Regions from separate parts of the Povalibacter sp. genome, predicted to be linked through region 3. Evidence: riboswitches for the same ligand, from Rfam matches in the RefSeq annotation. Region 3 holds a riboswitch; each other region holds the start of a gene.
The links. A riboswitch is a leader RNA that binds a small molecule or an ion and turns the genes downstream of it on or off. The one in region 3 is predicted to bind cyclic di-GMP.
Positions count from the first base shown of each region.

Region 1 (10,459 bases), on a different contig from region 3:
GAAGGTGGACGAGGCCATCGAAGCCCTGCGTACCACCGCCACCTCGTTCGACCACGCCATCATCGGACTCGGCGGCGGCATGGTCTCCGACAGTTCAGGCTCCACCCTCAGCGTGCCGGCGCTCGACTCCGAGCAGGCGCGCACGCTGGTCGCCGACGGCAAGAAGGTGTGGGAAGGCTACAAGGCCAAGCTCGATCCGGTGCTGCGCTTCTCCGGTTCTCCCTATGCCGCTGAGGCAGCGGCGCCCGCGCCGGCCCCGACACCTGCCGGCAAGAACGCCGCGCCTGCGCCGGTCGTCGAGAAGGAACCCGGCGTGCAGCTCAGCCCGCGCGGCCGTCGCCTGAGCAGCGCGCTGGAAGAACTCAACACGTATGCCGCCGCATCGCAGGCTCCGCTCACGCGCGTGGCCAATGAACTCGCGCAGCAGGTCGAAACCGAAAGCAACGGCAAAGCGAGCGTACTGCGCATCATCCAGATCGTCGGTCTGGTCGGTGCCCTCGCACTGCTCGGCATGCTGTTCTTCTACTTCGCGCGCAACCTGCGCAAGGAAGAAATGGTGTCCCTGCGCGCCCGCAAGGAAACCGCGGACATTCTGCGCACGGTGAACGAAGGTCTGTTCCTGCTCGACAAGGACCTGAAGCTGGGCAGCGAACGTTCGATGGCGCTGAACACAATCTTCCGCCGCGAAGACTTCACCAACCTGTCCTTCGACAATCTGCTCAAGGACATCGTGCCGGAAAAGACGCTCAAGACCGCGATGGACTACGTCGCGCTGCTGTGGGGCGAGCGCGTCAACGAAAAGCTGGTCAAGACCATCAATCCGCTGAACGAAGTCGAAGTGCACTTCGACAATCCGGCCGGCGGCTTCGACACGCACTACCTCGAATTCGATTTCAACCGCGTGAAATCCGAAGGCTCGCTGTCCCACCTGCTGGTGACGGTGAACGACGTGACCAAGCGCGTGATGCTGTCGCGCGAACTGCAGGAGTCGCAGGAAAAGGCACAGGCCCAGCTCGATCTGCTGCTGCGCATCCTGCACGTCGAACCGGACAGCCTCACCGGCTTCCTCACCGACGCCGATGTGTCGCTGAAGATGGTGAACTCGATCCTCAAGGAACCGGCGCGCGAAGAGTCGGCGTTCCGCGCCAAGATCGACGGCATCTACCGCCAGGTCCACGCGGTCAAGGGCGAAGCCGCGGCGCTCGGCCTCAAGACCGTCGAACAGCGCGCGCATGCCTTCGAAGAATCGCTCAGCGATCTGAAGGGTCGGCCGACGCTGTCGGGCAGCGACTTCCTGCCGCTGGTCGTGAAGCTCGACGATCTGTTCAACCACCTCGCGCAGGTTCGCGAAATGCTCGGCCGACTCGTTGACCTGCACCACGCCATCGCGTCGCGTCGCGCCGCGGGCGGCACGGTCGAAGCCGCGAAGGTCGATCAATGGCTGGCCGGCAAGCACGACCAGACCATGCAGATGCAGGCGCTGTCGCAGCAGCCGCAGGCCGAAGCCGAAGGCGCCGGCGGTCTCGAACGCACGCTGGAAGATCTCGCCGCGAAAGTCGCCTCGTCGCATTCCAAGCAGGTCACGGTGAAGTGCACCGGCCTCGCCGAAGTCCCCGAGGCTTATCGTCGTGCGGTCAAGGACATCACGATCCAGCTCGTGCGCAATGCCGTGGTACACGGCATCGAGTCGCCGGAAGATCGCGCCAAGGCGCAGAAATCGGCAACGGGTTTCCTCGGCGTCGAATTCACGCAGCGCGGCAACGAAGGTTTCGAACTCGTCGTGCAGGATGACGGTCGCGGCCTGCAGCTCGATCGCATCAAGGAGGTCGCGGTGGAACGCGGCCTCATCACGCCGGCGCAGGCGGCGATGCTCGATCCGCGTCAGACCATGGCGCTGATCTTCCGCCCGGGCTTCTCCACGGCCGATCGCGTCACGACCGATGCGGGCCGCGGCGCCGGCATGGATCTGGTGCGCATCCTCGTCGCCGAACTCGGCGGTCGCGTCGGTCTCGCCTCGGCGGGCGGACGCTTCTCGAAGTTCAAGATCTGGCTGCCGGCCTCGGCGCGCGCAGCCGCATAAGCGTCTCTTACAAACCGAACAAGGACATCAAGAGGTCATTCAATGGCGGCGAATGCAAAGGCTGAACCGTTGACGAACGGTAAGCTCAAGCTCATGATCTGCGACGATTCGAACATAATCCGTCGCAAAATCGAGCGTGAACTGAAGATCGACCGTCTGCAGGTCATCGCTACCGCGGCGAACGGCAAGCTGGCCGTCGAGGCCTTCCGCAAGGAACCCGCGGATGTCGTGACGATGGACATCACGATGCCCGAAATGGACGGCATCGAGTGCGTCGAAAACCTGGTCAAGATCAAGCCCGACGTGCTGATCCTGGTCATTTCCGCACTGTCCGACAAGGCCACCGCGATCGAAGCGTTGAAGAAGGGCGCGAACGGCTTCCTGTGCAAACCCTTCACCGACCGACAGTTGACTGAGGCGCTCGAAGAGCTGCTGAGGGGCGCCGGCAATGATGACTAAAGTCGAACTCGAGACCTTCGTCGAAGGAACGACGAACTACTTCGCCACGGCTGCGAACCAGCCGGCGTCGGTAGGCTCGCCGTACATCGTCCAGGAAGGACGTCCGACCGTGCAGGAATTCACCGGCCTCATCAGCATCGCCGGCAAACGTCGCGGCATCGTCTATTTCACCGCCTCGCGTCCCATGCTCACCGTCATGCTGATGCGCATGGGCGAAACCGAACTGACCCAGGAAAACATGTGCGATCTCGTGGGTGAAGTCGCCAACACGATCTCCGGCAACGCGCGCCGCGATTTCGGCAAGGACTTCATGATTTCCGTGCCGACGGTCGTCGCCGGCGAACCGGAAAAAGTCGTCACCCCGGACAACACGCGTTCCTTCGTGATTCCGATCAACTGGCGCAGTCACTCTGCCCAGCTGGTCGTCTGCCTGGAGTAATCGGGCCAGCCAGCGGCGATTCGTACGCGCCGCCCGCTGCAACCCCGATGCAACGATGCAATGCAACGCCGGCAACCGGACGCAAATCCTGGCGCCCTTCACGTTGCCGGCACCCTGACCGGCGATTCCGTAGACGTCATCGTGATCAGCACCGACGAGGCGCTGATCGCGACGCTGCAGCAGGCTGCCGGCGCTGATCACACCCTCTGGCACGCCCCCTCCATCGACGCCGCCGTCGAACTGCTGGTCGGCGGCCATTGCGGCATCCTGATCGCAGACATGCAGGTGCTGCGCGGTGAAGCCGCCGCCGCACTCGAAAAGCTGCAAAGCCAGTTTCCCGAACTCGTCCTTCTTGCGACCGGTCGTCGCGACGAGGAAGGTCGTGTCGCAGGGCTCATCAGCAGGGGCAGTGTCTATCGCTTCCTGCACAAGCCCGTGTCGCCGGCGCGCGCGAATCTGTTCCTCGCCACGGCCACGCGCCGCTATCACGAACTGGCCCAGAACGTATCGCCGGCGCTCGCGAGCGTCCGGGAACTCACGAAGCCGGCCCATCGCGTGCCGCTGATCGGCGCCGGCGCAGGCGCTCTGCTGCTCATCGTCGGCGCAGTCATTTTTCTGTCGCGACGCGAGCCCGCGGTCGAGACCCTGCCCACCCCTGCGTCCGTGGCAACTCAGCCAGTGGCGACACCCGCGCTCGACACGACGCCGACGCTCGCGGCGGCACAGGCCGCGTTCTCCGCGGGCAAGCTGTCGGCGCCGTCGGGCGACAATGCGCTCGAACGCTATCGCGCGGTGCTGACGGTCGAGCCGGCGAATGCCGCAGCACTCGCCGGGGTCCAGGACGTGCTCGATGCGCTCGAAACACAGGTCACGCAGGCGTTGCAGGCAGGCGATGCCGCGGCCGCCGCGCGCGCTTTCACGACGCTGCAGAAGGCCCAGCCCGATCATCCGGAACTCCCGACGCTGAATGCGCAACTGCTGGCACTGTCGCGCTCGGTCCGGCAGGCGCCGGCGAAAGCACCTGCCGTCAGTGCGCCGACGGCGCCTGCCGCGCCCAACACGCAGCTGGCGCGCAGCCGTATCGCGGCGGGTCAATTGCTGGAGCCGGAAGACGACAGCGCCGTGTTCCATCTGCGCGCCGCGCGCGATCTGGGCGAAGACGACACGGTGAATCGCATTCTGGCGACCGACGTCGGCTCGCGCCTGCTCGCGCAAACGCGGCAAGCCATGGCGAATGAGGACATGGCGCAGGCGCGCACGCAGTTCGCAGCCGCCGCCGCACTCGATCGCGAATTCGAACTCGCGCTGCCGGACCTGCCGCAGGTCGAACAGGAACTGAATGCACTGACGACGGCCGCGACGCGTGCCGTCATCGACGAGCAACTGGCGCCGATCATCAAGCTGCGCGAGAACGGGCGCCTCATCGAACCGGCCGGCGACAATGCCTTCGAGCGCTTGCAGACACTGGCGGAACAGTCGCCCGACGCAGCAGCGGTTCGGACGGAACAACAGCGACTCGCATTCACCCTGCTGGATCACGCCCGCACGGCGCTGGCGCAGGGCGATCTCGAACGCGCCGGCCTGCTCACGAACAGGGCAGAGACGCTGGTACCGCGCATGACGAATGCGCGCACGCTGCGCGACCAGATCGCAGCGGCCCAGGAAGAACGCGATGCTGCGAACCGCGTCGTCCAGGCTCGCGAGCTGCCGCGTACGCGCGAAGTGGCGGCTGCTTATCCCAACGATGCCGAGCGCCGCGGCATCGAAGGCTGGGTCGACATCGAATTCGTCATTGCCACCGACGGCACGACCCGCAGCCCGATCGTGCGCGAATCGCAGCCAGCCGGCGTCTTCGACAAGTCAGCGCTCGATGCGCTGGCGAAGTGGCGCTTCGAGCCGGTGACGCGCAACGGCAAGACCGTGGAACAGCGCGCGATCCTGCGGGTGCGGTTCGCGCTGAAGTAGGAGCCGCCTCGCGGCTTCTTCCTGTTCCTGTGGGGCCGGCTTCAGCCGGCCTGTGCTGCTGGATGCAGTCGCGGCCGGCTGAAGCCGGCCCCACAGGCAGAGAAGATCTATCCCGTCTTCGCGACGCCCCTGTCGAAGCGTCGCCCCAGCCAGTAGCCCAGCAGCGCCCACAGCGCCGCGACGCCTGCGCCCAGCAGGGCCAGTGCCGCCGGTCCCCAGCCCATGCCTTCCAGTCCCTTGTTGAGCTGGGCCGACAGCGCATCGGCGCCGCGATACACAGGCACGTCGACGGTGCTCTTGGCCTTGTACTTGGTTTCCTTGTCGAGCGGGCTCCAGAGCATTTCGCGGCCCGGGCGCACGAAGGCGTATTCCATCGCCCGGCGCAGGATGAAGACCACGGCGAGCACGCCGAGCGTTCCAGTCGCGGCCAGCGCCACGAAGCCGCCGACCATGATGAGCGGCACGACCGTCACCAACGCGATCACGCCGAAGCGCTGCGCGATGCGGCCGGTGAGGAAGATCTGCGACAGCACCGTCAGCGTCTGCACGATCCAGTCGAAGCGCGCGAAGATGCGCGTGCGATCGGTGATCTCCGGATAGTTCACTTCCACCAGGCGCAGCTGCTCGAAGTACAGCAGCGTATTCACGGCCGAGATGAACACCACGAAACAGGCGATGCCGAGGATGTAGGGCGACTTCAGGATCAGCGTCACGCCCGCGAACATGTTGCCGCCGAGCGGACGATCCTCCTCCACCGACTCGGTGCGGTCGCGCCAGATGTTGAGCAGCAGGCGCTGGCAGACGATGGCGGCGACGAACAGCGCCGCGCCGAGAAACAGCAGGCCGTTGTTGCCAATCGAGGCGACGCTGAAGTCGGACACCAGCGGCCCGACGAGCGCACCGGCGCTGCCGCCGGCAGCGATCACGCCGAACAGCCGCTTGCTCTGACCGCTGTCGAACAGCTCGAGCAGGAAGCTCCAGAAGATCGACAGCAGGAACAGGTTGACCACGCTGATGAAGACGTAGAAGAACTTGCCGACCGCCGGATTGATCTGATCGCCCTGCAGGGCCACGCCGATCAGGCCGAGCACGACGGCGACGACGCCGTACATGGCGGGAAGAAACACGCTGCGCCGGACGCGGGCCACAATGATCCCGTACAGCGGGATGATCAGCAGCGAGGCGGCCCAGGTCACCATCCACAGGTCGGCCACCTGGTCGCGGCCGATGAGGGTGCCGATCGTCTCGCGCAACGGACGCACGGCGAAGTAGCCGGCCCACATGAAGAAGAACAGACCGAATGCCGCCACGACGGCGCGCACTTCGCGAGGCTCCACGGGTGCCAGCCGTCCCAGCAGATTGCCGAGCAGGGAACCTGAAGAAGTCGTGGTCATCGAATGCCCTCGCCGTCTCATGGATCGATCGCGCACCATGGCAGGCGCGGCGCGGGGATTCTAAACGGAGGATGCCGACCGTCGCAGTTACGATGCGGTCAGCGGTGGCGGGCTGCGACGAGCGGCCGATGCGGGAGCCCGGCTGCACCGGGCTCCCGTCGAACTTCTAAGGAATCGTCTTGCTGGCGACGTTCGATTGCGAGCTCTCGCCACCCGACCCCGTGTAGGCCTTCACGGCGAAGTACCAGGTGCCCGAGGCCAGACCGTCGACCACGTAGCTCGTCACGCTCGGGTTCGAAATCGTGATCGTCTGGTTGAGCGCCGAGGAACTCGTGCCATAGACGATGCGATAGCCGGCGAGATTGGTCAGCGCGGTGCCATCGGTGTTCTGGGTCGGTGCGACCCACGACAGCGTCGCACTGCCCGTGGCCGGTGCCGCATTCACGGCGATGCTGAAGGCAGGCAGCGACACGGAATGGGTGCCGTCGCTGACCCCGATGACGATGTTCGAGGTCGTGCCGGTCGCGCTCGGCGTGCCCGAGAGTCGGCCGGTGGTCGTGCTGAACGTCGCCCAGCCCGGCTTGTTGCTGATGCTGAACGCGAGCGTCGCGCCTTCCGGATCATTCGCCGTCGGCTGGAAGCTGTAGCTGGCGCCCACGGTCACGGAAGTCGCCGGCGTGCCGGAAAGGGTCGGCGCGGCATTGCCGGGCGGCGGGGTGGTGCTGCCGCCGCTCACCGTGATGGTGAACGCCGCGAGCGAGGCCGACGCCTTGCCATCGCTGACGCTGATGATGATGTTGCCGAACGTACCGGCCGCCGTCGGCGTGCCGCTCAGCCGGCCGGTCGACGCGGTGAAGTTCGCCCAGGTCGGCTTGTTCTGGATGCTGAAGCCGAGCGTGTCGCTGGCGTCGGCATCGGCTGCCGTCGGCGTGAACGAATAGGCCGTGCCGACCGTCGCACTCGTGCCCGGCGTACCGCTGATCGTCGGCGCGCGATTGGCGGCCGCCTGCACGGTGATCGTGAACGCCGTCAGCGCGGTCGAGACCTTGCCGTCGCTGACGCTGATGATGATGTTGGCGAACGAACCGACGTTGGACGCCGCCGGCGTGCCGGTCAGGCGGCCGGTGGACGCGCTGAAGCTCGCCCACGACGGCTTGTTCTGGATGCTCCAGGTCAGCGCATCGCCGTTGGCATCGGTGGCCGTCGGCTGGAACGAGTAGGCCTGGCCCGCCTGCACCGAGGTCATCGGCGTGCCGCCGATCGCAGGCGCGCTGTTGTCCGGTCCTTTCACGCTGATCGCGAACGCGGGCAGCGCCGTGGTCGCGACGCCGTCGCTCACGCTGATCACGATGTTGGAGAAGTTGCCGACGTTGGCCGCCGCGGGCGTGCCGCTCAGCGTGCCCGAGGAGGTGCTGAAGCTCGCCCACGAGGGACGGTTCGAGATCGAGAACCGCAGCGCGTCGCCGTCGGCGTCCGCGGCGCTCGGCTGGAAGCTGTAGGCGGCTCCGACATCGACTGAAGCCGTGGGCGTACCGCTGATCGTCGGCGCATTGTTGGCGGCCGGCGGCGGGGCGCTGCGCGAACGGATGACGATACGGAACGGACCGATGGAGCGCTGATCGCGTCCGTCAGTCACCGTGATGGTGATGTCCTGGGTTTCGCCGACGTCTGCATCCTGCGGCGAACCGGTCAATGCGCCGGTGTCGACGCTGAAGGTCGCCCACGTCGGCTTGTTGGTCACCGAGAACTCGAGGAAGTCGTTGTCGGCGTCGCTCGCCGTCGGCGTGAACGAGTAGTCCTGCCCGGCTTCGATCGCAGCCGCCGGCGTGCCGGTGATCTCGGGCGCATGGTTCGCCGTGGGAGGAGGCGTCGGCGTGGTCGGCGACGTGGGCGACGTCGGCGGAGCAGCGGCCACGGCGTCGTCGCCTTCGCCGCCGCAGGCTGCGAGCGTCGCAACCGCGCACAGAACGATGCTCGCCCTGACCAGCCGTCGAATCATCATGCTCCCGAAACTCGTTTTCATTGCTTGCACCTGCTTCAGCACGTCGCGACAGCGAATCGCGAACGTTGCGGACGATCGGCCAAGGCAATGACGCTGACGTCGATGTGTGCGCTGACGCTGGTGCGTCACGGATCGACGGCCCGAATCTGCAAATCCATCGGCATCCGATGCAGTCGCAGATTCTTTGCTGGCAACCCCGCTATCCCGCGCAGTGCGCGTCGGACCGGAGGCTTTGCGTCCCCGCCTTTCGACGGGTTTGCCCTTTTCAACTCCTGAACTTTTTCGCCGTTATTTCACGAGCGTTGCGATTCGCGCCTGACATGGCACGCATCGCGACGATCGGTTCACCGGAGCAAACCTGCAGCGAGTGGCATCAAGGAAGGGAAGCGTTCGGGTATGACGACGGAGGAACGAACAGTCCTCTGGCCGGCAACCCCGCTATCCTGCGCCCTTGCGCTCACCGGACCGGAGGCTTTGCGTCCCCGCCTTGCAGCGGGTTTGCCCTTGTGAAGCGTGGTCGAGTAGACCCCAGTAAAAACACCTTTGCAATTGTCGTTGGCTACAGACAGCTCAAGTGATTTCGAGCTTCACATAAGAACGTCAGAAAACATAAGGCGCTCGCTTATGCAATGCGTGCGCACTCGCGCATCGCACTGCATCCGTCGGGTTCGCGCTTCGTAACACGACGGCAATTTTCCGCGCATCACTGCAGCGTCTTGCTCGCGACGTTCGAATTCGCGCTCTCCGTTCCTGCACTCGTGTACGCACGCACCGCGAAGTAGTACGTCGTCGGCGTCAGTCCATCGAGCACGTAGGTCGACACGCTCGGATTGGCCACCTGGATCGTCTGGTTCAGCGCGCTCGCGGACGTGCCGTAATAGATGCGGAAGCCGGCGAGATTCGTGAGCGTCGTGCCATCGGTGTTCTGGGTCGGCGCCGCCCACGACAGCGTCGCGCTTTTGGTCGCTGCCTGATTCACGGCGATCGAGAACGCAGGCAATGCAGTCGATGCCTTGCCGTCGCCGACACTGATGACGATGTTCGCGTAGCTGCCCGCATCGCTCGCCGATGGCGTGCCGGAAAGCTGGCCGTTCGAGGTGCTGAAGGCGGCCCAGGCCGGCTTGTTGCTGATGCTGAAGGTGAGCGTATCGCCGTCGGCATCGGCGGCCGTCGGACGGAAGCTGTAGGCGCTGCCCACGTTCACGCTCGTCGTCGGCGTGCCGCTGATCGTCGGCGCGCGGTTGACGGCGGCGGCGTTCACCGTGATTGCAAAGGCCGGCAGCGACGTCGTCACCTTGCCGTCGCTGACCCGGATGACGATGTCCGAATGCGTTGCCGCCGCCGTCGGCGTGCCCGTGAGCGCACCGGTCGAGGTGCTGAAACTCGCCCAGGCCGGCTTGTTGCTGATGCTGAAACCGAGCGCGTCGCCGTCGGCATCGGCGGCCGTCGGACGGAAGCTGTAGGCGCTGCCCACGTTCACGCTCGTCGTCGGCGTGCCGCTGATCGTCGGCGCGCGGTTGACGGCGGCGGCGTTCACCGTGATCGCAAAGGCCGGCAACGACGTCGTCACCTTGCCGTCGCTGACCCGGATGACGATGTTCGAATGCTTTCCTGCGGCGGTCGGCCTGCCGGTGAGCGCACCGTTCGAGGCGCTGAAGCTCGCCCAGGCAGGCTTGTTGCTGATGCTGAAACCGAGCGCGTCGCCGTCGGGATCGCTGGCGGTCGGCCGGAAGCTGTAGTTCGTCCCGACGGTGGCGGTGGTCGGCGGCGTGCCCGAGAGCGTGGGGCTGCGGTTGGCGGCCGTCACCGTGATGGTGAAGCGCGGCAGGTCGGTGCCGTACTTGCCGTCCCAGGCGTAGATGTTGATGTTCGCGAAGGTGCCGGTCCTGTTCGGCGTGCCGCTGAGCCTGCCGGTCTTGCGATTGAAGCTCGCCCACGAGGGCTGGTTGCGGATGCCGAAGGTGACGGTGTTGCCGTCCGGATCGGAAGCCGTCGGCGTGAACGCATAGGACTGGCCGACCTTGACCGAGGTCGGCGGCGTTCCGGAAATCACGGGACGCTGGGTATTGGCCGCCCAGGCAGCGGAGACGCCACCGGCCGCGAGTACGGCGACGACGAGA
Region 1 is NZ_DAINNK010000005.1:58,573-69,031, reverse strand. Features, by position in the region: gene V7D81_RS03195 (ATP-binding protein) at 1-2,080, shown strand, start outside; gene V7D81_RS03190 (response regulator transcription factor) at 2,123-2,539, shown strand; gene V7D81_RS03185 (chemotaxis protein CheX) at 2,529-2,978, shown strand; gene V7D81_RS03180 (TonB family protein) at 3,039-4,943, shown strand; gene V7D81_RS03175 (NTP/NDP exchange transporter) at 5,051-6,337, opposite strand; gene V7D81_RS03170 (putative Ig domain-containing protein) at 6,504-8,339, opposite strand; cyclic di-GMP riboswitch class I at 8,526-8,610, opposite strand; cyclic di-GMP riboswitch class I at 8,765-8,852, opposite strand; gene V7D81_RS03165 (putative Ig domain-containing protein) at 9,043-10,459, opposite strand, start outside.
Region 1: it holds a riboswitch for cyclic di-GMP, as region 3 does, so the genes downstream of both, V7D81_RS03170 (putative Ig domain-containing protein) here and V7D81_RS09980 (hypothetical protein) in region 3, are expected to answer to the same signal.

Region 2 (10,459 bases), on a different contig from region 3:
ACGAGACCATTGAAGTGCCGAGCGTGGGCGATCGTCCGCCGCGCCGGCTGGCGCGCCAGACGCTCGCCGAAGTCGTCGAGCCGCGTTACGAGGAACTGTTCGCGCTGGTGCGCGAAGAACTGCGGCGCTCCGGTTTCGAGGAAGTGATCGCGGCCGGCGTCGTGCTGACCGGCGGCAGCGCCAAGATGGAAGGCGCGGTCGAGCTGGCGGAAGAAGTGTTCCACATGCCCGTGCGGCTCGGCATTCCGCAGCACATCAGCGGGCTGGTGGACGTGGTGAGCAATCCGATTCATTCGACCGGCGTGGGCCTGCTGCTGTACGGCCGCGAGAACTACATGCGCGGCCGGCGCGAATCGCCGCTCGGCGGTAACGCGCGCGGCGTGTTCGATCGGATGAAGGCGTGGTTTCAGGGCAATTTCTGATCGCGTTGCATGCGAGCAGATGAAGGTGAAGGGTGGTGCGCAGTGTCCTCTGAACGCGGTGCACCGATTTGTCGACGTGGATTTGAGATGTCGTCACGACATCGAGGGGACTAACGATGTTTGTACTTGCTGATACTGAGAATCAAGGGGCCGTCATCAAGGTCATCGGCGTGGGCGGCGGCGGCGGCAACGCCGTGTCGCACATGATCCAGACCGGGATCGAAGGCGTGGATTTCATCTGCCTCAATACGGATGCTCAGGCGCTGAAGCATTCCAAGGTCAAAGTCGGTCTGCAGATCGGCTGCAACATCACCAAGGGTCTGGGCGCGGGTGCCGATCCTGAAGTGGGCCGTCAGGCCGCGATGGAAGATCGCGACCGCATCATCGAAATGATCGAAGGCTCCGACATGCTCTTCATCACCGCCGGCATGGGCGGCGGTACGGGCACGGGCGCAGCGCCGGTCGTGGCGCAGATCGCGAAGGAGCTCGGCATCCTGACGGTCGCCGTCGTGACGCGTCCCTTCGACATGGAAGGCCGCAAGCGCATGGGCTCGGCGGAACACGGCATCAGCGAACTCAGCCGTCACGTCGACTCGCTGATCACGATTCCGAACCAGAAGCTGCTCACGGTGCTCGGCGGCGATGTCACGCTGCTCGACGCCTTCAAGGCGGCGAACCAAGTGCTGCAGGGCGCGGTGCAGGGCATCGCTGAACTGATCACCAAGCCCGGCATGATCAACGTCGACTTCGCCGACGTGCGCACCGTGATGGCGGAAACCGGCATGGCGATGATGGGTTCGGGTTCGGCACGCGGCGAGAACCGCGCGCGTGAAGCGGCCGAAGCCGCCGTCTCCAGCCCGCTGCTCGAAGACGTCAATCTGCACGGCGCTCACGGCCTGCTGATCAACGTCACGGCCGGCATGGACCTGCGCACCAGCGAGTTCAGCGTCGTCGGCGATACGGTGAAGCAGTACGCGTCGGAGGATGCGAACGTGGTGGTCGGCTGCGTGATCGATCCGGAGATGAGCGAAGACATCCGCGTGACGGTCGTTGCGACCGGCATCGGTCGCCCGGTGGCCGAGCAGATGCCGCAGCCGGACGCGCGCAAGCAGATGACGGCGATTGCCGGCGGCCGCGCCGGTCGCGTGCCGACGCTCGATGATCTGCACGTGCCGACGTACATCCGTCAGCAGCGCGACAGTGGTCGGGACTACGGCCGCGATTCCGTTGCACCGCGTCGTGCGGTCGGGGATGGCCTCAATTCCGATGACACCGCGATGCTGGATATTCCGGCATTCCTGCGGCGTCAGGCGGACTGAAGTCGTCCAGGTCAGGGAACCTGGCGGTCGGGCAAAGCGTCCCCTTGCCCGACGTTGAAGTGACCGCGTGTCGACCCCACAAGTCAGAGGCTTGTGGGGTCCGGCATGCGGTGCTACGGTGCCGCCGCTTTTCGAGGTTTCATGTACCGATTTCCTTCAGCGCCGCGATCCTCCGGCCAGCTCGGGCCCCGCACCTAGAGCCTCCCATGCTTCGCCAACGCACCATCAAGAACTCCATCCGCGCCACCGGTGTCGGTCTGCATTCCGGCAAGAAGGTGCTGATGGTGGTGAAGCCGGCGCCGCCGGATACCGGCGTGGTGTTCCGTCGTACCGATCTCGACCGGACCATCGACGTGCCCGCGTACGCCGAGAACGTCGGTGAGACCACGCTCGGCACCACTCTTATTAAAGGTGAGTCGCGGGTCTGCACCATCGAACATCTGATGTCCGCCTTCGCCGGCCTGGGCATCGACAATGCCTATGTAGAACTGTCGGCCGAGGAAGTACCGATCATGGACGGCAGCGCCGGACCGTTCGTGTTCCTGCTGCAGTCGGCGGGTGTGGAAGAGCAGTCCGCACCGAAGCGTTTCGCACGCATCCTCAAACCCATCCAGGTGGAAGAGGGCGACAAGTGGGCCCGCTTCACGCCGTACAACGGCTTCAAGGTCAATTTCGAGATCGAATTCAATCATCCGATCTTCAAGAAGCGCGACCAGATCGCGAGCATGGATTTCTCCAGCACCTCCTTCCTGCGCGAGATCAGTCGCGCACGGACGTTCGGCTTCATGCGCGATCTCGAATACATGCGTTCGAAGAATCTCGCGCTCGGCGGCTCGATGGAGAATGCCATCGTGATTGGTGACGCGGGCGTAATGAATGAGGAAGGCCTGCGCTACGAAGACGAGTTCGTGAAGCACAAGATCCTCGATGCGATCGGCGATCTGTACCTGCTCGGCAAGGGCATCCTCGGCGAGTTCAGCGGCTTCAAGTCCGGTCACGCGCTGAACAACCGGTTGCTGCGCAAGCTGATTGCGACGCCGGATGCGTGGGAGGAGGCGACCTTCGAAGGCGATGAGCAGGCGCCCATCTCTTATATGCCGGCGACGGCGGTGTCCGCCGGCGCCCTGTAGGTCAGGCTTCAGCCTGACTTCTTAATTTAAGAGGCCGGCTGAAGCCGGCCCCACAGTAAGAGCAAGACGAAGAAAATCCCCGCCTCACCCCGGCTTCCCCACCTTCACCTGCACTTTCGTGAACTGCGTCTCACCCTGCGCCCGCAGCCGTTCTGCCAGGGTTTCCTGCAGATAGTGGATCCGCGACCCCCAGGCCGCGGAATCCGCCACGATGACCAGCGTCCCCTCGCGGTAACTCGCTGAAACGACGTGGGCTTTCTCGTCGCCATCGAGCGCGGCCCGCACCCGATCCGTCAAATCGAGCGTCTCCCGGGCGCGACGCTCCAGCTGCGCGAGCAGCGGGCCCAACCCAGTCGAAATGGGCTTCATGGGTTCAGACATAAGCTGAAATGTGCAATGTGAGGGCTGACTGCTTGATCTTTGGGTTGCGGATTCTGCATATTCCCGACCGCTGTTAAGGGCAAACCCGCTGAAAGGCGGGGACGCAAAGCCACCGGTCTAAGGGCGCTGCCTTCGAAGGCAGGACGGTCACGATAGCGGGGTTGCCAGGATGTACAACTCGAATCATCGGTTCTACGTCCACACCTCTCTGGATATGCCGTTGGTGCAGCTTTCTCGATGCGGCTGCGCCGGCAGGACGTTTTTGTCGCGCCAGATTTTTTGAGGACGCGAGGCATGATCGAATGAACGTCATCGTCTTTTCCAAACGCCTGGGGCGCGCTCGCCAGATCGAGCTCGGCCGCCCGCTGGCTGCGACGGTGACCATCGGTCTGATCGTGACCATCCTTGCCGGCGTGCTCTTCGCCGGGGTCCAGCTCGGACGCAGCAACGTTTTCGCTCCTACCGCCCAGGTCGCCGACTGGGGCCGCCGGCTCGAAGAGCAGCGCCAGCAGGTCGTCGACGCCAGGCAGGAATTGCAGAACCGTCTCGATGCGCTGGCCGGCCGCGTCGGCCAGATGAATGCCCACGTGATCCGCCTCGATGCGCTGGGCCGCCGCCTGACGGAGATGGCGCACCTCGACAAGGGCGAGTTCGATTTCGACCGCGTGCCCGCCGTCGGCGGACCCGAGGCTCTGGCCGAGAGCGCGCTGGTTGCGGCACCGGACATTTCTTCGATGCTCGATACCCTGAGCCGCCAGATCAAGGATCGCGAGCGCCAGCTCAGCGTACTGGAAAGCCTCATTTCCACCCGCAATCTCAGCCGGCAGATCGTTCCGGGCGGACGCCCCGTCATGCAGGGCTGGATTTCCTCCTACTTCGGCCAGCGCACGGACCCGTTCAACGGCCGCACCGTCTACCACAAGGGCATCGACTTCGCGGGGCCTGCGGGCTCGCAGGTCGTCGCCGTCGCTGCCGGCGTCGTGACCTACTCGAAGGACCGTTTCGGCTACGGCAAGACCGTGGAGATCAACCACGGCAATGGCTACGTGACGCGCTATGCGCACAACCAACGCACGCTGGTGACGCCGGGCGACACGGTGCAGAAGGGCCAGGCCATCGCCCTGATCGGCTCGACAGGCCGTTCCACCGGGCCCCACCTGCATTTCGAAGTACTCAAGAACGGCCGGGCCATCGACCCGATGAGCTTCGTGCGGCAGTAGCTGCAGGCCGGGGCGGCAGTCCCGGATGATGACGGCGTCTTAATTCCAGCACCGACTTCCGACTCTGCCTGTGGGGCCGGCTTCAGCCGGCCTCTGGCTGTAGGTCAGGCTTTAGCCTGACATCCAAAGGCCGGCTGAAGCCGGCCCCACAGCTAGAAAAACAAGGCCCGCCGCCCTCGGCCTTGTTTTCGCACGCCCCGCCCCGAACTCGGCCTGTCGGTCCCAAGGCCGCGCACGTCCATCAAAAAAACCCGACGGCATGGGGTCGCAGGGTGGCGTGTACAATCGCGTCCTTTCTTTTGGCCCACCTCGGAGCTCTCTCTCGTGGCGAATTGGCTCAGCCAACTGTTCGGCAGCCGCAATCAGCGGCTCGTTAATGGATATTCCAGGGCCGTCAGCCGGACCAATGCCCAGGAACCCGCGTTCCAGGCACTGAGCGACGAGGCGCTGCGCGCCAAGACCGAGGAATTCCGCAAGCGCCTCGCCGACGGGGCGACCGTCCACGACATCCTTCCGGAAGCCTTTGCGGCAGTGCGTGAAGCCGCGCGCCGCACGCTCGGCATGCGCCACTTCGACGTGCAGCTCATCGGCGGCATGGCGCTCAACGACGGCAAGATCGCCGAAATGCGCACTGGCGAAGGCAAGACGCTGGTCGCGACCCTGCCGGCCTATCTGAATGCGCTGCCCGCGAAGGGCGTGCACGTGGTCACCGTGAACGAATACCTGGCCTCGCGCGACGCCGAGTGGATGCGCCCGGTCTACGAATTCCTCGGACTCACGGTCGGCGTCATCAGGAGCGGCCAGTCGTCGGAAGAAAAGCGCGCCGCCTATGCGTGCGACATCACCTACGGCACCAACAACGAATTCGGTTTCGACTACCTGCGCGACAACCTCGCGTTCCGTCTCGAAGACCGTACGCAGCGCGGACTCGCCTTTGCCATCGTCGACGAAGTGGACTCGATCCTGATCGACGAGGCGCGCACGCCGCTGATCATTTCCGGCCCCGCCGAAGAAAGCACCGAGCTGTACGTCGCCATCAACAAGCTGGTGCCGCGGCTCAAGCGCCAGGAGTCCGAAGAAGGCGAGGGCGACTACTGGGCGGATGAGAAGTCCCGCCAGGTGCACCTCTCGGATACCGGTCACGAACACGCCGAGGAACTCATCACCGAAGCGGGCCTGCTGAGCCCCGACCAGAGTCTCTACGACGCATCGAACATCCGCCTGATGCATCACCTGAACGCAGCGCTGCGCGCGCACGCGTTGTATCACCGCGATGTCGAGTACATCGTGCGCAACGGCGAAGTCATCATCGTCGACGAATTCACCGGTCGCACCATGCAGGGCCGGCGCTGGTCCGACGGCCTGCACCAGGCCGTCGAAGCGAAGGAAGGCGTGCGGGTTCGCGAAGAGAACCAGACCGTCGCCTCCATCACCTTCCAGAACTACTTCCGCATGTACACGAAGCTGTCGGGCATGACCGGCACCGCGGACACGGAAGCGTTCGAATTCCAGTCGATCTACGGCCTCGAAGTCGTCGTCATCCCGACCCACCGGCCGATGATCCGCAAGGACCATGCCGACTTCGTGTACCTCACCGCGAAGGACAAGTACGACGCCATCATCGAAGACATCCGCGATTGCGTCGCGCGCGGCCAACCGGCGCTGGTCGGCACGACGTCGATCGAAACGTCGGAATACCTCGCCAAGCTGCTGCAGGAACACAAGATCGCGCACGAAGTGCTGAACGCCAAGCAGCACGAGCGCGAGGCCCACATCGTCGCGCAGGCGGGTCGTGCGGGCTCCGTGACGATTGCCACCAACATGGCCGGTCGCGGCACCGACATCGTGCTCGGCGGCAATCCCGAATCGGACCTGCACGGTATCGATCCGAACGATGAAGCCGCGCGTCAGAAGGCACGCGACGAATGGAAGGTGCGTCACGACGCCGTGCTCGCCGCCGGCGGCCTGCACATCATCGGCACCGAACGCCACGAATCGCGGCGCATCGACAACCAGCTGCGCGGCCGTTCGGGCCGTCAGGGCGACGCAGGTTCGAGCCGTTTCTATCTTTCGCTCGAAGACAACCTGATGCGCATCTTCGGCGATCCCGAGCGCACCAAGCGCTGGCTGCAGACGGCCGGCATGAAGGAAGGCGAAGTGATCGAGAGCCGCATGCTCTCGAAACAGATCGAACGCGCACAGCGCAAGGTCGAAGCCCACAACTTCGACGCCCGCAAGAACCTGCTCGAATACGATGACGTCGCCAACGACCAGCGCAAGGTCATCTACCAGCAGCGCACCGAACTCATGGGCGCCGAGGACGTGGCCGATGCCGTCGCCGGCATCCGTCATGAAGTCGTGAACACGGTTTCCGATCGCTTCATGCCGCAGGGCAGCCCGGAAGAAATGTGGAACGTCGAATCGCTGACCGAGACGCTGCAGCGCGACTTCGGCGTGCCGCTCGATGTCAAGGGCTGGCTGGAGCAGGACAAGAATCTCAACGACCAGGATGTGCGCGAACGCATCGTGAAGACGCTTGACGAGGCCTATCAGTCGAAGGTCGACATGTACGGCGTGCCGGTCGTGCGGCACCTGGAAAAGGCCATCATGCTGCAGCAGCTCGACTCGCACTGGCGCGAGCACCTGGCGGCGATGGACTACCTGCGCCAGGGCATTCATCTGCGCAGCTATGCGCAGAAGAATCCGAAGCAGGAATACAAGCGCGAAGCCTTCGAACTGTTCTCGTCGATGCTCGATCGCATCAAGCACGACACCGTGTCGCTGCTGTCGCGCATGCAGCTGCGCACGCAGGCCGAGATCGATGCCGAAGAAGCGGAGCGTCAGGCGCGACTCGAGCGCGCCATGCGCTTCCAGCACGCCGCTCCCGAGCAGATCACCGCGCCGCAGCCGCCCGAGCCGCTGCCGGGGGAAGAACCGGCGCCGGTGTCGCAGTTCGTTCGCGAGACCAAGAAAGTCGGACGCAATGAAATGTGTCCGTGCGGCTCCGGCAAGAAGTACAAGCACTGCCACGGCATGCTCGCGAAGGAAGGATAAGCCAGGGAATGCGTCCTCCTGCCCACGTCCTCGCCGGCGCCATTTTCAACGACGAGGGACAGGTCCTCGTCGCGCAGCGTCCGCCCGGCAAGCACATGGCCGGCGGCTGGGAATTTCCCGGCGGCAAGCGCGAACCCGGCGAGGAACGTCTGCAGGCACTGACCCGCGAGCTGCACGAAGAACTCGGCATCGAAGTCCTCGGTGCCGAGCCGCTGATCTGCTACGACCACCAGTATCCCGACCGCCTCATCACGCTCGATCTGTGGCTGGTGACGAAGTACAACGGCGTGCCGCAATCGCTCGAAGGCCAGACGCTGGCGTGGGTGAAGGTCGGCGATCTGGAGCGGACCGGCCTGCTGGATGCGGACAAGCCGATGATTCCCGCGCTGGAGCGTGTGGAAGGCTGGGCGTTGGGTTGCAAGCTGTAGTGTCGAGGGATTCTTCTCTTCCTGTAGGTCAGGCTTCAGCCTGACTCCGAGAGGCCGGCCGAAGCCGGCCCCACAGCAAGAACCCGCTCGAAGAACCTCACCACCATCTCGTAGTAATGCCGCCCGGTCTGCGGGATGCGCACCAGTCCGTGCTTGCTGCCCGGATAAGTCATCAGCTCGAACGGCTTGTCGAGCGACTGCAGTCGCTGCATCAGCATCGTGCTGTGCGTGAACAGCACGTTGTCGTCGGCCATGCCGTGTACCAGCAGCAGGTTGCCGTGCAGTGAATCGACGTAGGGCAGCACGCCGCTGACTTCGTAACTGTTACCGGCGCTCGGCAATCCCAGATACCGTTCGGTGTAGTGCGTGTCGTAGAGGCGCCAGTCGGTGACAGGCGCGCCGGCGACGCCGGCTTTGAACACCGTGGTCGTCGTCAGCGCCATCAGCGACATGTAGCCGCCGTAGCTCCAGCCCATGATGCCGATGCGTTCGCCGTCGACGTACGGCAGGCGCTTCAGATAGTCGACGCCGCGCAGCTGATCTTCGATTTCGACTTTGCCGAGCCGCCCGCTGATCGCCGTGTCGAAGGCTTCGCCGCGGAATCCCGAGCCGCGATTGTCGAGCGAGAACACCACGAAGCCGTGCTGCGCGAGCAGCTGGCGGAAATATCCCTGCACGGCGCGCGAACCGCCCATCCAGTCCTTGCGCACGTATTGCTGGTGCGGTCCGCCATAGACGTCGATGACGACCGGATAGCGTTTGCCCGCATCGAACGGAACCGGCCTGATGAGCCGGTAGTAGAGCGCCTGTCCGTCGCTCGCCTGCAGCGAACCGAATTCCTCGCTCGAATGGTTCGCGCGAAAAGCCTGATACGGATGATTCTCGTCCAGTTCGTTGCGCATCAGCCAGCGACTTACCTTGCCGTCCAGCGAGCGCAGGCTGGCGGTCGGCGGCTGTTGCGGGGAGGACCATTGATCCAGGTAGAACCGGTGATTCGGCATGAGCCGCGCATCGTGCACGCCCGGTTCGACAGAAATTCTTCGCGGCCTGGCGGGATCGCCCGTTGTTAGCGACGTCGCGTACAGATGGCGTTCGAGCGGCGAGGCCTCGTTCGCCATGAAGTACATGAGTCCCTTGTTTTCGTCGATGCCGACGAGGCCGTCCTCCGTGCCATCGCCGACGACCATCCATGAGCCGCTGGTCAGCGGCCGGATGAGCCTGCCGTCCAGATCGTAGAGATACAGATGCCGGTAACCGGAACGACGCGAAGCCCAGACGAAAGCATTGCGCTTTTCCAGGAAGCGCAGGTCGTCGTGCAGTTCGATCCAGGCCGGACTCGTTTCCGTCAGCAGCGTGCGTGTCTTGCCGGTGCCGACATCGACCTTGATCAGGTCCAGCGTTTTCTGGTCGCGCGTCTGTTTCTGGACAGCGAGATGCCGTGAATCGCGAAACCAGTTCACGCGCGCCAGATAGCCATCGTCGAAGTTCAGCGGCACGGCCGTGATGCGACCGGACCCCAGTTCGAGTACCCGCAGCTCGACATGCGTGTTGGCCGTGCCGGCCGCCGGATAGCGTTGCCGCGTGACGCGCGCGCCATCGGCGTTGATCTCCAGTCGCTCGACTTCCTGCACCGGCGAGTCGTCGATACGCGTGAACGCGATGCGCTTTTCATCGGGAGACCACCAGTAGCCGGTGGAACGATCCATCTCCTCCTGCGCGACGAATTCGGCCACACCGTTCTGGATCAGGCCCTCGCCATCGGCGGTCAGCGCCCGCTCTTCGCCGCTCGACAGCTCGATGACGAACAGATCCTGGTCGCGCACGAAGCTCACATGGTTGCCGAGCGGCGAGAAGCGCGCATCGGTTTCGTAGCTTTCGGTATTCGTCAGTCGACGCACCGGATCGCGTTTCGCGACGAGGTCGTACACATAGAGATCGCCGCCCAGCGGTACGAGCAGCCGCTTGCCGTCGCTCGAGAACCTGTACTCGACGATGCCCTTCAGCGACGCCGTGCGTTGCCGCTCGCGCCTTGCCTCTTCTTCGGCCGACAGTCGTTCATCGCCGGTCACGAAGGCGCGCGAGTCGACCAGCAACTTCTGCTGTCCCGTGCGGGTGTCGAAGGCCCAGAGATCGAGCTGATCCTTGTTGTCGACCTTGCCCTGCAGGTAGGTGACGTAGCGCCCGTCGGGCGAAAACTCCGGACTGCGCAATCGCGGTCCGCTCAGATCCGTGCCGCTGAACAGACGTTCGACGCTGAGTTTTCCGGGATCGGCCGCTGCGCAGATTGCGACAGGCAGCATCAGGGAAACGACGAGCAGGCCGCTTGTATACCGCATCGGTGTTTTCGAAGGCTGTAGAGTTGCGCTTGCGTGACCATATCACGATGCCCCGAGAGGATTTGCGATGAGCCGAACCGTTGTGGCCTTGTGCCTGCTGTTGCCGACGATCGCCGCTGCCGAAGTTGCGGCCTATCCGGCGTCGAAGCGCATCGAGCACGTCGATACC
Region 2 is NZ_DAINNK010000028.1:3,886-14,344, reverse strand. Features, by position in the region: gene ftsA (cell division protein FtsA) at 1-422, shown strand, start outside; gene ftsZ (cell division protein FtsZ) at 539-1,741, shown strand; gene lpxC (UDP-3-O-acyl-N-acetylglucosamine deacetylase) at 1,948-2,871, shown strand; gene V7D81_RS10535 (DciA family protein) at 2,956-3,240, opposite strand; cyclic di-GMP riboswitch class I at 3,321-3,421, shown strand; gene V7D81_RS10530 (M23 family metallopeptidase) at 3,555-4,472, shown strand; gene secA (preprotein translocase subunit SecA) at 4,797-7,526, shown strand; gene mutT (8-oxo-dGTP diphosphatase MutT) at 7,535-7,954, shown strand; gene V7D81_RS10515 (S9 family peptidase) at 7,990-10,290, opposite strand; gene V7D81_RS10510 (prolyl oligopeptidase family serine peptidase) at 10,358-10,459, shown strand, end outside.
Region 2: it holds a riboswitch for cyclic di-GMP, as region 3 does, so the genes downstream of both, V7D81_RS10530 (M23 family metallopeptidase) here and V7D81_RS09980 (hypothetical protein) in region 3, are expected to answer to the same signal.

Region 3 (10,459 bases):
AGCGGATCCATGAAGTCGTCGTCGAGACGGCGGTAGATCACGTCGACGCGCTGCGGGCCGCGCGTGGTGCGCATGTAGAGGAATTCGTCTTCGACGTAGAGATCCTGGCCTTCGACCAGTTCGATACCCATCTGCTGGGCGAGGAAGGCATGTTCGAAATACGCGCTGTTGTAGGCACCCGGGGTCAGCAGCACGACCGTCGGATCGTTCACGCCCGGCGGCGCGACGCTGCGCAGATTCTCGAGCAGCAGATCGGGATAGTGCTCGACCGGGGCGATCGAATGCTGCGCGAACAGCTCCGGAAACAGCCGCATCATCATGCGGCGGTCTTCGAGCATGTAGGAGACACCCGAAGGCACGCGCAGGTTGTCTTCGAGCACGTAGAACTCGCCGGCGCCGGCGCGCACCACGTCGATCCCGGCGATGTGCGCGTAAATAGAGCCGGGCACGTCGACGCCCTGCATCTCGGGCCGGTACTGGCCGTTGCACAGCACCTGCTCGGCCGGAATGCGGCCGGCCGCGAGGATGTCCTGGTCGTGATAGATGTCGGCGATGAAGGCGTTGAGCGCCCGCACGCGCTGGCGCAGTCCCGCGGCGAGGTGCTGCCATTCGGGCGCCGGGATGATGCGGGGAACGATGTCGAAGGGAATCAGGCGTTCGGTGCCCGCCTCTTCGCCATAGACGGCGAAGGTGATGCCGACGCGGTGAAAGAGCGAATCGGCTTCGGTGCGCTTCTGCGCTACCCGGTCTTTCGGTGTTCTGGCGAGCCATGACGCGAAGGTCCGGTAGTGCTCGCGAACACTGCCGTCCGGCGCGTGCATTTCATCGTAAGGCGTCTCCCCTGGCATCCGCGGTCCTGGTTCTCGTGGCGACAGGAGCCGAGGGAGCGAAAACCGTGCCAGCCCGGAATCAGTGCATTACGCGGTAAAAGCCGCTACTGGCCGGAGCGAGCCGCCCCAGAACGGGGCAGCACAGAAACCATCGTGGTGCGATCCGCGGGCGGTCAGGGCAGCTGGATCTTGCCGCCGCCGCGCCCGCCGCCCCCCATGGTCGGCGGCAAGCCGCCCTGGGGCACGACCAGCTGCGAGGCCTGCTGCCGGCGCATCTCCTGGATCTGCTGCACGGTGCGCTCGATGGCGGCCTGGGCCGCGACACCGAACCCGGCCACGGCCTGGTCGAGCGTCTCGCCCGGAATCTCGAAGCTCAGCGGCACCGGACCCATGTTGGTCATGATTTCCGCCTGGCCCACGAACAGGACCGGGCGTGTCTCGTCCCTCGATCCGTCGCGCTTGACGGGGGTCAGCCGACGCAGGGCGCCCACGCGACGATCGGTAAACATTTCTTCCTGGTACAGCGCATCGGCATCCATCTGCGCTTCGGCATCGCGTTCGTCAGCCATGGGTTCCTCGGCGGTTATGTCAGCGGGCGGGGAGTAAAGCAGCCCCATTTCTTCACATCAAGCAGGCCTGCGCCTCAAGGCAGGCCTTTCTCTATGAAGGCGTGTCCGACTGGTTACAATGCCGGCCCTCTCCGCTCGCTCCCGACGCCCCCAATGCAGGAAAACGATAATCCCTTCTCCGAGGCCTTCGGCAAGGCCGTCGACCTCGGCAACCGGATCGCCGACACGGACCAGAAGGCGGACATCTGGGACATCGCCGACGGTCTGCTCGCGGGCGCCGTGCAGTACTGGCTCTATTCGCGTCAGCCCTGCTCCGACCCCGAGTGCGAGGAGTGCCTGCCGATCAGCACGGCAGAAGGTCGTTTAGAAGAACTGCGCAAGCTCATGAAGCAGTTCGCCGCCGAGAGCGAGTACTTCCACTCGCCGACCGATCGCAACGTCGGCCGTGCCTGAACGGTCACGGCCGAACACACAAGTCAATCCGTTTTTGACCTCGCAGGAGCTGAATTTTTTTCTTCTCGCGCAGGTACTTGATTGGCAATGCGGCGACGGCGCAACACCCGGAAGCGCCCGCCTTTTGTGATGCAGCTCACACCACGCGGCGAGCCGGCTTCCGCAGACTTTCCGCCGACCACACTCGAACGGACCTGACAGACATGGGGTTGCTCCGAAATCTGAAGCTGCGGAACCGGGCGTACGTCTGCGCCTACAACTCGTTCCGCTTCGCAGCCCGACTGCGCGGCGACCTGAGCGAGTTCGCGCCGTCGATCGCCGAGACCATTCAGAGCGTCGGCGACGAACTCGCCTCGCTGGCCCGCGATGCCTGCCCGAGCGAGACGGACCGGCGTCAACTGATCGACGGACTGGAAGGCGCGCTGCGCGCGCTGGGTCTGTCGGACGCGGCACAGGTCCACATCGTGTCGCAGCTCGCGCCGCGCATCATGGCCGGCGAACCGGCCAGCGTCAGCAAGGAAGCCTGGACGCGCATGGCCGTGTGAGACATAACCTCACCGCCGCGACAGCCCCTCCACTGTCGCCGTATTACATGTCTCCTGAAACCGACCTGGCCGCTTGACTTATCCCGTCGCGCTGCCGAAGAATCGATTCGTGCCAAGGGCAAACTCGCTGAAAGGCGAGGACGCAAAGCTACCGGTCTAACGGAATCATTTCCCAGGACAGCGGGGTTGCCACGAACCGCAGGACGAATGCGGTTGATTCGACGGACGCCATCGGTCGGTCAGCAGAAGTTTTCTTCTTCTCATCGATCAGAAATCCACTCAGCGCCGTCGACGTGACATCAATCGAGATGCGCGCGCACGCATTCTCTCCCCCGTCGAAATGATCCGTCCGGCCGTGGTTCGACCGGATTGCGGATTTGATGGGGAAGGAACGTGGAAGAGAACACCAGCAAGGTCTTCGTGGGACGTGGCGCCAATGCGTCCGTCGATCCGCTGCTCGCAGCGACATCCTCCACCGAACCCGCCAACACGCTCTTCATCATCAATCTCTGTTCTTCGATCGCGCCGATCCAGACCGCCGGCAAGACCATTCCCGGCTTCGACAGCCACAAGCTCTACCAGGTGGCGCGCGCCGAAGACGGCCGCACGCGTCATCGCCTGCGACTCGGATTCTTCACCAGCGAAGCCGATGCGGAACAGGCGCTGAGCGCCGTTCGCGACAACTATCCGACCGCATTCGTTGCCTGTCTGTCCGACGACGATCGTCGCTTCGCCCGCGGCTATGTGCCCAACACGGAAACCACGGCGGCGTGGAAGCGTCCGGTGCTGGTGCCGAAGCCGGCTGCCGTCGAAGAACCGGTGAAGGCAGCGCCGGTCGCCGCTACGCCGGCGCCAGCGGTTGCGAAAGAAGCGCCGAAGGCAGCGGTGAAACAGGAAGCGGCCGCAGCCAGACCTGCACCTGTCATCGCGAAGCCCGCGGCCGTCGCGGCAGCGCCTGCGAAACCGGCAGCGGCTCAGTCGGCCTCCGAAACCGACATCGAACTCTCGTGGGATCTGCCCGAACTCACGCCGCCGCAGCCGTCTGCCAGCGCGCCGGCACCGCAGACCGTCGCGCCCGTCTACAAGACGGACACCGTCATCAAGGCACCGGCCTCCAGCCCGCCGGCCGAAGCGGCGAAGAAGGCGCTCGCCGCGCCGGCTGAAATCCAGCTGACGCTGGAGAAGGAACCCGCACCGCCGAAGCCGGCCGCCGCTGCCGCGCCTGCGAATGCTCCGGCACAGCCTTTCCATGTCGGCAAGGGCGTCGAGATTCCGGGTTCTGCGCTCAGTCTCGAATCGACGGCGAAACATCCCATTCCTGCCGCGCCGGTAGCACCGCCTGCGAAACCGGCTGCTGCGAAGGCAGCGCCGTCGGTCAAGGAAGCGTCAAAGCCCGCCGCCGCCAAGAGCGAGCCGGCGCGCAAGCCCCCGGAGACCAAACCTGCTGCCGCGCCAGTCGCCGCGCGCGCGCAGCCGCCGGCGGGTGATCGCCGCGTGCCGGAGCTCGACAGCACGCAGACGATCCGCGCGCTCACCAGCGCCGAACTCAACGACGACTCGCAGGAAAAGTGGTTCTCGATCCAGCTGGTCGTGTCGGAACGTCCGGTGAATCTCGATGCCATGCCGCACCTCGACATCTTCGAGGCCTACAGCGTGTATTCGATTGCCAATGCCGGCAGCGGCAAGATCGTGTACTCCCTGCGCCTCGGCTTCTTCCGCGAAGAAGTCTCGGCAGAAGCGGTCTCCGGCTATCTGCGCACGTTCTTCCCCTCGCCGAGCGTGATCCGCATCAGCGCCGCCGAGCAGACCCGTTTCAAGGACGCGCCCGCACCGAAAGCAACCGCGGCAGCGCAGACTGAAGGCAAGATCATCGAACTCAATCACGCGCGCGATCGCAAACCGACCATCCCGACCGTGACCATGGAAGTGACGGATCGCAGTCCCAGCGGCACCTTCAATCCCAACGCCACGGGCTCGTTCAATCCGAATGCGACCGGTTCGTTCAAGCCCGGCGCCACCGGCTCGTTCAAGGTCGACGCGAGCGGCAAGCACAAGACGCTGAAACCCGCAGCCAAGTCCGCGGCGCATGCCACCAAGCGCTCGGCGCCGATGAGCAAGACTTCCGCGACGGGCAAGCACAAGGCGCTCGTGAAACGCAGCCTGAGCGAACAGCTGCTCGACGAGGCGCGCGAGGTGCAGCTGTCGGAGAGCGCGATCCGCAAGCTGCCGAAGAACGATTCCCTGCTGTCGCGCCTGGTGGACAAGCTGACGAAGTGACGGCGCGCCACGCAGTGGCGCGCGCACTTCATCATTCCCGCTTCTCCCCGCTCCCGCGCTCCGGCAAACTCGCGTGCCCTCTTCACCAGGTCACCGAGCATGGATTTCCGCACCGCCGATCTCTGCGATCAATTCAGCGACGAACTCGAAGTCTGCGAACCCCTGTTCCGCAGCTATGGCGGCAACCCGCGCTTCGCCGGCGCCGTCGCGACCATCAAGTGTTTCGAAGACAACTCGCGGGTGCGCGATCTCGTGGCCGAACGCGGCGCGGGTCGCGTACTGGTGATCGATGCCGGCGGCTCGATGCGCCGCGCCGTACTGGGTGATCTGCTGGCGCAGAAGGCCGTCGACAATGGCTGGAGCGGCGCGATCGTCTACGGCTGCATCCGCGATTCCGCGGCGATCGCGGCCATGCCGCTGGGCGTGCGCGCCCTCGGCACGCATCCGATGAAGACGGACAAACGCGGCGAAGGCCAGCGCGATCTGCCCGTGCGTTTTGCCGGCGTCACGTTCCGCAACGACGACTGGGTGTACGCGGATGAGGACGGCATCGTCGTCGCGCGCCGCCAGCTTCCCGCGAACTGAAAATCACTCGCAAATCGGAGTGCAAAGTAATGTCCTCGGGTCGAGGGCACGAACACTCCGGCCTCGATGCGGCGCTAGAATCCGCGCCAGCCAGCATTTCGCCAGCCGAGGTTCATCATGAGCGATTCCAGTGTCGATCGTCGCACGCTGCTCAAGACAGCCGTTGCCGGACTCGTCGCCCTGCCCTGCGCCGGTCTCGTGCGCCGCGCCGAGGCGGATGAACTGCCGCATCTCTCCGAACAGGATTCGCTCGGGATGGCGATGGGCTATGTGCACGATGCGAAGAAAGTCGATCCGAACAAGGTGCCGCAGTACAAGGCCGGCAGCTTCTGCCACAACTGCGTGCAGCTCACCGGCAAGGAAGGCGACGAGTGGCGTCCCTGCAATCTGTTCCCCGGCAAGCTCGTGAACAAGGACGGCTGGTGCAAGGTGTGGGTGCTGAAGCCGGGGGCGAAACCCGGCTGATTTCTTCGCCTTCCTGTGGGGCCGGCTTCAGCCGGCCTCTGGGAAGTCAGGCTAAAGCCTGACCTACAGTCAGATCAGAAAGTCAGCCGCTGACCATACCCGGTCAGCTCCAGGTAACCGCGTCCGATCGCACGATCCCCTTCATCGAACGCCGTCACCGCGCCTTCCCAGTAAATCGTTCCGGTACTGGCGCGCGTATCGCTTTCCTGATCGTCCATCAGCGGTCGCAGACGGATGCGACGCTCGCCGACGCGCACCTGCCACTCCACCGGATACTCGATGCCCGTGCGCGGCGAACGCCAGCGTCGCAGCGGTTGCCATTCGATCTGCTCAGGCGCAAAAGTCTGCACTTCATCGCCGCGGGCCTGGCGATGCGACGCGAACGCCCAGCGCTGCGCCGACGTCGGATCGCGCATCCGCGACACCATCAGCGCGCCGCCGTCGTCCAGGTTGATCGCCGTCCAGTCCCAGCCCTGCGTCTGCGCGTCGAGAAACGTCGTGGACCATTCGTGATCGAGCCAGGCGTGACCGCGAACGCGCTGTGTCCCCGCTGCGGTTCGCAATGACCCTTCGACCTGCAGGCCGGGCAGGCTGTAGTAGTAGCTGGCGGTGCGCACGTCCGGTGCCTTCTGACTGAAACCGTTCTTGCCATTGAGCAGCGGCGAAGACTGCGCCTGCAGTTGCAGATCGAAAGCGAACTCTGCGGTATCGACGACGGCGCGATAGCGACCGTTCGACGCGGCACCCTCGTCGACCCGCTGCAGCGACCAATCTTCGATGGCGACATCGAGCCGCTGCGGCTGAGCGTACGCGAGGCCGAAGCCTTCCCGTGCCGCGCGCTCGCCGCGCAGCAGCTTGCCGCGGCGCGGATCGCTGAGCGCCGCGTGCGCGAACAGCACCTGCTTCGCGGCAAAGCGCGACGGGTTGCTTTCCTGCGTTCCGGGACGCGTGCGAAAGAACGTGACCTGAAATCCGAGCGGATCGCCCTGCGGCGTTTCGAGCCATCCGGTCACGTACCACCATTCGGTGCGGAACGACGTATGACTGCCTTCATCGCGCGGAAACCCGATTTCGTAGCCCGGCACGACGTCGGGATAGACGACGTCCTGCGCCATCGCCGCGCTCAGGAAGACGATGGCGAGTGCCGTGAAGCAGGAAAGAAAGCGCATCGCTACCAGTCCTCCTTCACTGCGGCCACCGCTTCGCCGCGCGTCGCCTGCCGGCCGCTGACGACGGCGATGACGGCCGCCGCCGCGATCAGCGCCACACTCAGTCCCGCAATCAACGCCGACGGCACGAACAGATCCATGCTCCAGTGAAACGACTGGCGGTTGACCACGTAGATCAGGATCAGGCTCACCAGTCCGCCGGTCGCGAGGCCCGCGATCACGCCGAGCGCGCCGAGTCCGGCGCCTTCGATGGCGAGCGTCGCGGCGATCTGTGCGCGCGTCAGGCCGATGTGACGCAGCACACCGAACTCCCGGCGTCGCGCCAGCACCTGTGCGCTGGTGCCGGCGCTGATGCCGAACAGTCCGATCAGGATCGCGATCAGCTCGAGCACGTAGGTGATCGCAAACGTGCGATCGAAAGCCTGCAGCGACAGACGCCGCAGTTCGGCGGGCACGCGCATGTCGACATCGACATTCGCCGGCAGCAGTTCGCGGATCTGCGCCTGCACTGCATCCGTGGTTGCACCGGGCTTCAGCCACAGCCAGAGCGTGTTGATGGCGGTGTCGCCGGTCGTTGCGAGATAGGCGATGCGCTCCATGATGATGGCGCCGCGCGAGTGTTCGTAATCGCGCCACACGCCCTGGATCCAGGCGGACACGGTTCTGCCGTCGATGCGCAGATCGAATGTCGCGCCGGGCGGCAATCGCAGTTCGTCGGCGACGGCTTCCGACAGCCAGACACGCACGCTGCCGGCCGGCAATGAACCGCTGGCAGTCTGTTCGAGCCAGAGCACGCGTTCGGCATTCTCGGGATCGATGTCGCGCGCGATGAGCGTGACAATCCGTCCCGATGTCGCCAACGCCGCTTCGGCGAATCGACTGACTTCGAGCTGCCCGATCGCGTCGAGATCGCGGATCGCAGCCACGGCGACGGGATCGAAGTGCGACGACTGACCGACATAGCCCGCACGCAGATAGAGATCCGCCGGCAGCAAGCGCTGCGTCCACGCATCGAGCGAATGACGGAAGGACGCGACCATGATGGCCATCGCGACCATCAGGCTGAAACTCACGACGATCGCCGATACGCTGAGCGTCGCGTAACGCGCGGTGCCGCGCAGATGCGTGACCGCGATCTCCCACGGCACCGACCTGAACAACGGCGCGCGCGTCAGCAATGCGCGCAGCACCAGCGGCATCGCGATCACGGTGCCGATGATCAGCAAAGCGATCGAGACATAGCCCGGCAACGGCAGACCGGCGACCGGCGGCAGGAACAGGATCAGAACCGACAGCAGCAGCAGCGCTGCCACCAGCACGCCGTGCGTGCGCGTCTCGCCGCTCGTCACGTCGGCTGCCTTCAATGCGAGTGCCGTCGGGATGCGCGATGCGTCCCATGCCGGCCGCAAGGTCCCGGCGACGGCCACCGCCGCGCCGAGCAGGCAGAAGACGATCGCTTCGACGGCCTGCAATCCGGGCTGCGGCATCGTGCCGCCAGGCAAGCCCGCGCCGAGATTCGACGCCAGTGCCTGCAGGCCGAACTGCGCGAGCACCACACCGAGCAGCACGCCCAGCATGGAACCCGCGAGGCCGATGAGCGCACCCGAAAACAGTGCCAGCCACCACTGGCCGCTGCGTGTCACCCCCAGCGCATGCAGCAACGCGAACTCGCGACGCCGGCGCAATGCGGACAGCGACTGGGTCGAGTACACGAAGAATCCGCCCGTGAACAGGGCGACGAGCGCCAGCGCCGTGAGATTCGAGCGATAGGCGCGCGAGAGGCTCGCCGCTTCATCTGCCGCTTCCTCCGGCACGACGACGCGCACGCCCGGCGGCAGGAGAGTGCGTAGTTGCGTCCGCGCCTGTTCGATGTCCGTGCCGGAAGCAAGCCGCAGATTCAGGCGCGACAGCCGGCCGAGCCGTTCGAACTTCCATTGCGTCGTCGCGATGTCCAGCACGGCAGCGCGATCTGCGAGCGCGGCGTCCGGCAGCACACCGCCCACGACGAACTCCAGCGACTGCATCCCCACCTGGAAGCGGATCGGCGCGCCGGTCTGCAAACCCAGACTGCGCGCCGCGCTCGCGCTGAGGAAAATCGGCTCGGCGGACGACGTCTTCGCCTCCTGTTCCGACTCGTCCGCCGGTGTAGTCGCAAAGGCCGGCTGCAGGCGACGCGATTGAAAGATGTCCATGCCGAGCACCGTCAGCGCGCCGCGCGCACCGATCACCCTGGCTTCGACCTGCACGACCGGACTCGCCACGGCGATGCCGGGCAGACGCGCGACGCGCGGGTAGATCGCCTCGTCGAAGCCGTCGGCATCGCCTTCGACGGCGAGATCCGCCTGGCCGAACAGGCTGCGGGCCGCGAGCGAAATTTCGTCGGCCGCGACGCGATTGATCAGATGAATCGCCAGGCCGAGTGCGACGCCGAGTGCAATCGCGAGTACCGCAAGCACCGTGCGTCCGGGGGCGTGACGCATCGGTCCGAAGACCGCGGCATTCAGCACGGTTGCATTCGCGATCATCGGTCAAGCCGGTGTCAGGCCGTTCGCGCCGAGACGCAGCACCCGATCGGCGGTCGCCGCGGCCGTCGTCGAATGCGTCACGAGCAGCCCGACCGCATGATCGCGCTTGAGCTGCGTCCGCAGCAGCTGCAGGACTTCGGCGGCAGACTCGCTGTCGAGATTGCCGGTCGGTTCGTCGGCCAGCACGACCTTGGGTCGATGCACCAGCGCGCGTGCCACGGCGACCCGCTGCATTTCGCCGCCCGACAATCGCGACGGATGGTCATGCCGTCGCGCGCTCAGTCCGACTGCAGTCAGCAGCTCATCGACGCGCTCGTCCGCTGCGCGCCCGGCGATGCCGTTCAGCGCCAGCGGCAGCGCGACATTGCGTTCGACACTGAGATGCGGCAGCAGGTGAAAGGCCTGGAAGACGAAGCCCAGCTTGGCGCGCCGCAGCCGCGTGCGCCGGGCATCGTCGAGCGCCGTCATGTCCTGGCCATCGATCGCGACGCGACCGGTGTCGGGCGTATCGAGTCCGGCGATGAGATTGAGCAGGGTCGACTTGCCGCTGCCCGACTCGCCCATGATCGCAAAGTAGTCGCCGGAGAACGCCTGCAGCGACAGGCCGTCCAGTACGCGGCGCGCCACGGCACCGGGAAACGACTTCGACAACCCTTCGACAATCAGCATTGCGTCACCGACACGCCATCAGATCCGGTGGCAGTGTAACGGCCTCTGGCGCGATGCATTGCAGTTGCCTTAGGCTTGCCGGCACCGCCGCGCCTGATCGAGATGGCGGAAAGCGAACAGGGATCGAGGGAGGATTTCGCATGCAGGTCTGCTCCGCTGCCACTCTATTGGCAGCCGTCTTTGCCGTCACCGCCATTCCCGCCACGGCCGCGCCGCCGCCCATCGAGGCCTTCGCCCGCATGCCGCAGATCCGCGGCGTGACGATCTCGCCGGATGGCTCGCGCGTGGCCTACATCACTTCGTCGGGCGACCTTTCCGTGGCCGTCACGCTCGATCTGACCGCCGCGGAGGCCAAATCGACGCCCCTGCTGC
Region 3 is NZ_DAINNK010000025.1:35,705-46,163, forward strand. Features, by position in the region: gene V7D81_RS09960 (circularly permuted type 2 ATP-grasp protein) at 1-848, opposite strand, end outside; gene V7D81_RS09965 (hypothetical protein) at 1,004-1,399, opposite strand; gene V7D81_RS09970 (hypothetical protein) at 1,553-1,852, shown strand; gene V7D81_RS09975 (hypothetical protein) at 2,056-2,397, shown strand; cyclic di-GMP riboswitch class I at 2,505-2,591, shown strand; gene V7D81_RS09980 (hypothetical protein) at 2,791-4,674, shown strand; gene rraA (ribonuclease E activity regulator RraA) at 4,774-5,259, shown strand; gene V7D81_RS09990 (high-potential iron-sulfur protein) at 5,377-5,724, shown strand; gene V7D81_RS09995 (lipocalin-like domain-containing protein) at 5,799-6,893, opposite strand; gene V7D81_RS10000 (FtsX-like permease family protein) at 6,896-9,418, opposite strand; gene V7D81_RS10005 (ABC transporter ATP-binding protein) at 9,422-10,087, opposite strand; gene V7D81_RS10010 (alpha/beta hydrolase family protein) at 10,228-10,459, shown strand, end outside.